2 regions of the Staphylococcus sp. acrmy genome follow, and region 2 is predicted to be linked to the other one. Evidence: predicted binding sites of a transcription regulator. Region 2 holds the regulator's gene; the other holds the start of a gene.
The links. The regulator LexA, encoded in region 2, represses DNA repair genes until DNA is damaged. The targets are predictions, from matches to a motif close to CGAACATATGTTCG.

Region 1: a site for LexA is predicted at 653-666, ahead of uvrB (excinuclease ABC subunit UvrB). Genes of this name have one in related genera too.

What each region holds. Positions count from the first base shown of each region.
Region 1 is NZ_JALCVE010000005.1:106,545-108,757, reverse strand. It holds gene FH144_RS06850 (YfbR-like 5'-deoxynucleotidase) at 1-246, shown strand, start outside; gene FH144_RS06845 (CsbA family protein) at 252-479, shown strand; gene uvrB (excinuclease ABC subunit UvrB) at 769-2,213, shown strand, end outside.
Region 2 is NZ_JALCVE010000012.1:2,267-4,479, reverse strand. It holds gene tkt (transketolase) at 1-68, opposite strand, end outside; gene FH144_RS10755 (DUF896 domain-containing protein) at 274-516, opposite strand; gene sosA (DNA damage-induced cell division inhibitor SosA) at 655-888, opposite strand; gene lexA (transcriptional repressor LexA) at 1,032-1,655, shown strand; gene FH144_RS10740 (CAP domain-containing protein) at 1,885-2,213, opposite strand, start outside.

The DNA of each region.
Region 1 (2,213 bases), on a different contig from region 2:
TTATCTGTAGCAGATAAAATCGACTTATTATATGAAACGTTCGGTGAGATTCAAAAACGTAACCCAGAATCGCTATTTTTTGAAATATACGAACATAGTTTAGAAACGATTATGCAATTTGATCATTTAAGTTCGGTACAAGAATTTATCGATTATGTTATACCTGAAATGTTAACTGAGAACTTTATTCCAAGAGCAGAATTACGTGAAACTACGATGGCTATATTAAATCGAAGAAATGGGTGAAACAGATGATCTGGTACGCTTTAGCCGCATTTTTTCCCTGTGTATTAGTTGTTTTATTTAGTGTAATCACAAGAAGCAAATGGGTAGGCGTCATAGCAACACTAATTTTAATTGCTACATCAGTATATAAAGGATTTTTTTTTAATGAATGGATTATCTTTATCGATGTAGTGTCATTATTAGCAGGTTATGTCATTGTTGATAGTCTTAAATTTCATAAACAAGAAGACTAATAAGGTTAGAAACAGAACAATTGAACTACTTCATTAGTTGATTTATAGTGTAAATACACATGAAAGAGTGAAACAGATATAGCTATAACCTAAGGCTATCTATATATTAAAATTTAAGTTAAATAAAACGTACAGACAACCAAATAATTATAGGCATAAAATACAAACGTAAGCGAACAAACGTTTGTATTTTTATTTGGATTTTTGCTAAAATAACTGTAAGTAAGAATACTTTTCAAATAATAGGAAATAAAGTAAGAAAGTTAACATTGAGGAGGCGCTTGTCAGAATGGTAGAACACTACCCATTTAAATTGAATTCTGAGTTTGATCCAGAAGGGGACCAACCTCAAGCGATTGAAAAGATAGTTGAAGGCGTAAAAGAAGGTAAACGTCATCAAACACTATTAGGCGCTACAGGTACAGGTAAAACATTTACCATGAGTAACGTTATCAAAGAAGTCGGTAAACCGACATTAATTATTGCCCATAACAAAACATTGGCAGGCCAATTATATAGCGAGTTTAAAGAATTCTTTCCAGAGAACAGAGTTGAATATTTCGTAAGTTACTATGATTACTATCAACCAGAAGCTTATGTTCCTTCAACGGATACTTTTATTGAGAAAGATGCTTCTATTAATGATGAAATCGACCAATTACGACATTCAGCTACAAGTGCGTTATTTGAACGTGATGATGTCATTATTATAGCCAGTGTAAGTTGTATTTATGGTTTAGGTAATCCAGAAGAATATAAAGATTTAGTAGTGAGCGTACGTGCTGGTATGGAAATGGATCGTAGTGAGCTCCTTAGAAAATTAGTCGACGTACAATACTCAAGAAATGATATTGATTTCCAACGTGGGACATTTAGAGTACGTGGAGATGTGGTAGAAATATTCCCAGCTTCACGTGAAGAAATGTGCATTCGTGTGGAATTTTTCGGTGATGAAATTGACCGTATTAGAGAAGTCAATTATCTTACTGGAGAAGTTATCCGAGAACGTGAACATTTTGCGATTTTCCCTGCATCTCACTTCGTAACTCGAGAAGAGAAAATGAAAGTCGCTATTGAAAGAATTGAAAAAGAATTAGAAGAACGTCTTAAAGAGTTAAGAGATGAGAATAAATTACTAGAAGCACAACGACTAGAACAACGTACTAATTATGATTTAGAAATGATGCGTGAAATGGGATTCTGTTCAGGAATTGAGAACTATTCTGTCCATTTAACTTTAAGACCACCTGGTTCAACACCGTATACGCTATTAGATTACTTTGGTGATGACTGGTTAGTAATGATAGATGAATCACACGTAACATTACCACAAATTAGAGGGATGTTTAATGGCGACCAAGCCCGTAAACAGGTATTAGTAGACCATGGGTTCCGTCTGCCAAGTGCGATGGATAACCGTCCGCTTAAATTTGAAGAGTTTGAACAAAAAACAAAACAACTTGTTTATGTATCAGCAACGCCAGGTCCATACGAACTTGAACATACTGATGAAATGGTTGAACAAATCATCCGTCCTACAGGATTATTAGATCCTAAGATTGATGTTCGACCAACGAAAAATCAAATTGATGACTTGTTAAGTGAAATTCAAGATAGAATCGATAAAAATGAACGCGTACTTGTAACCACGTTGACTAAAAAAATGAGTGAAGATTTAACGACTTATATGAAAGAGGCTGGCATTAAAGTCAATTACCTCCATTCTGAGATTAA
Region 2 (2,213 bases):
TCTTCGATTGCATCAATACTTAAAGCACGAATCGTATCAATGGCTAATTGATCTTTCTCATTAAACATCTAAATACTTCCCTTCTACTTAATAATCTTCGTTACATTATAACTTAAATACAATGTAATTGATAAGAGATTAATCTCATAATATGAACAAACTCTTTTATACTATAGAAATCTTCTATTTATACATTATAATTACAAAACAATCTTATTATTAAACAACTAAAAGTGCCATTCTAATAAAGAGTCTTCTATAACAAAATGAATTCTAATTTTTTTGGTTTCTATTTTGTTCCTGTATTCTCTTTAACTTTTCTGGAGTAACATCGTTACCTTCCGGATCAATTACTTTTGTACTTTCAATTTGTTTCTTAAACCCTTTTCTGAATGCTTCTAGATATTGTTTACGTAACTTTGATTGTTCTTTAGCTTCAGCTTCAGTTAAGCCCTTTTCTTTTTTCTTTCTAGCTAATTCATTAATTCTATCTATATTTAAGTTCTCTTTAGTCAATACAACCACTCTTTCTATAAGTAAATAAAACGTACTTATTAAACCATTTTTATTACTTCATAGAATATAACAAAAAAGAGATTAGGACAAAAGCTTTAGATATAAAAGCAAAATATTCCTAATCTCTATATATTATATTTATTCTACTAAAGCGAACACTTTATAGTCATTTAGTTCTGTATTTTTCTCTTTTACGTTCTTACTATTATCATTAATGATGGCCTTTTTAGAAATAGTATGATCGGTAATTTCGTACGTTTGTTCCGTTTGAGAGTTATGATATAAATTCAAGAAAAAAACTAGAAAAACAATGCATGACACTGCTAATACGACTATATTTGTGATGAATTTACTAGTATATTTGTTTAACATTTATTTCCACTCCTAGAACGTTCGTTTGTATTAATACCTTATCAGAACATCTGTTCTTAGTCAACACAAAAACGAACAAATGTTTGTTCAACAATAAAATAAATGCTATAATATGATTAAATAAAACTAGGGAGTGCCTATATATGAGAGAATTAACTAAAAGACAAAGTGAAATATATGATTATATAAAACATGTCGTGCAAACGAAAGGTTATCCACCAAGTGTTCGTGAAATTGGAGAAGCGGTTGGATTAGCCTCTAGTTCAACAGTACACGGTCATTTATCTAGACTTGAAGAAAAAGGTTATATTAAGAGAGATCCTACAAAACCGAGAGCCATTGAGATTGTAAGCGAACAATCTAATGATGCAGTAAATATGGAAGAAACTATATATGTCCCTGTAATTGGTAAAGTTACAGCCGGTATTCCTATTACTGCAGTTGAGAACATTGAAGAATATTTCCCATTACCAGAACACTTAACATCTACACATAATAGTGATATTTTTATTCTAAATGTTGTTGGCGAAAGTATGATTGAAGCTGGTATTTTAGATGGAGATAAAGTAATTGTGAGAAGTCAAACGATTGCTGAAAATGGAGATATTATTGTAGCCATGACTGACGAGGATGAAGCTACAGTAAAACGATTTTTCAAAGAAAAAAATCGTTACAGATTACAACCTGAAAATGCTACTATGAGTCCTATATACTTGGATAACGTTACTGTTATTGGTAAAGTAATAGGTCTTTATAGAGAATTATAGGCTATATTTGTTATCTTTCGTTAAAATCTCTCTTATATATTTAATATAAATAGTAAAGAGCTAGGAAAACATTTAAATGCTTTCCTAGCTCTTTTGTTTATCAGATTCTTTTTTATTCAAAATTTCTTTTACTTTATCTAGAATATCTTTTTTATTTTTATCTTTAGTTGTCATAATATCAACTTCCTTATCAACTAAAAGATACCCCAAATAGTTCACTTTGAAACTATTAACCTGTATAATTTTCCGTCCAGTATGGTTGGCGCTTGTCATTAAAGTCTACTCCAACACCTAAAGTACTAAAACTTGTGTTTAGAATATTTTTCCGATGTCCTAATGAATTCATCAAACCTTCATGCGCAAAAATACTACTTTGCTGGCCATATGCCAGGTTCTCGCCTGCAGAATTAAAATTAATATTATCTTTTTTTAATCTATCGAAAGGTGAATCCCCGTCTAGATTTGTATGATCAAAATAATTATTTTCGGCCATATCCTCACTATGTTTTCTAGCAGTATTTGAGATTGACTTAGAGTAATTTAGAGTATTCAACCCAT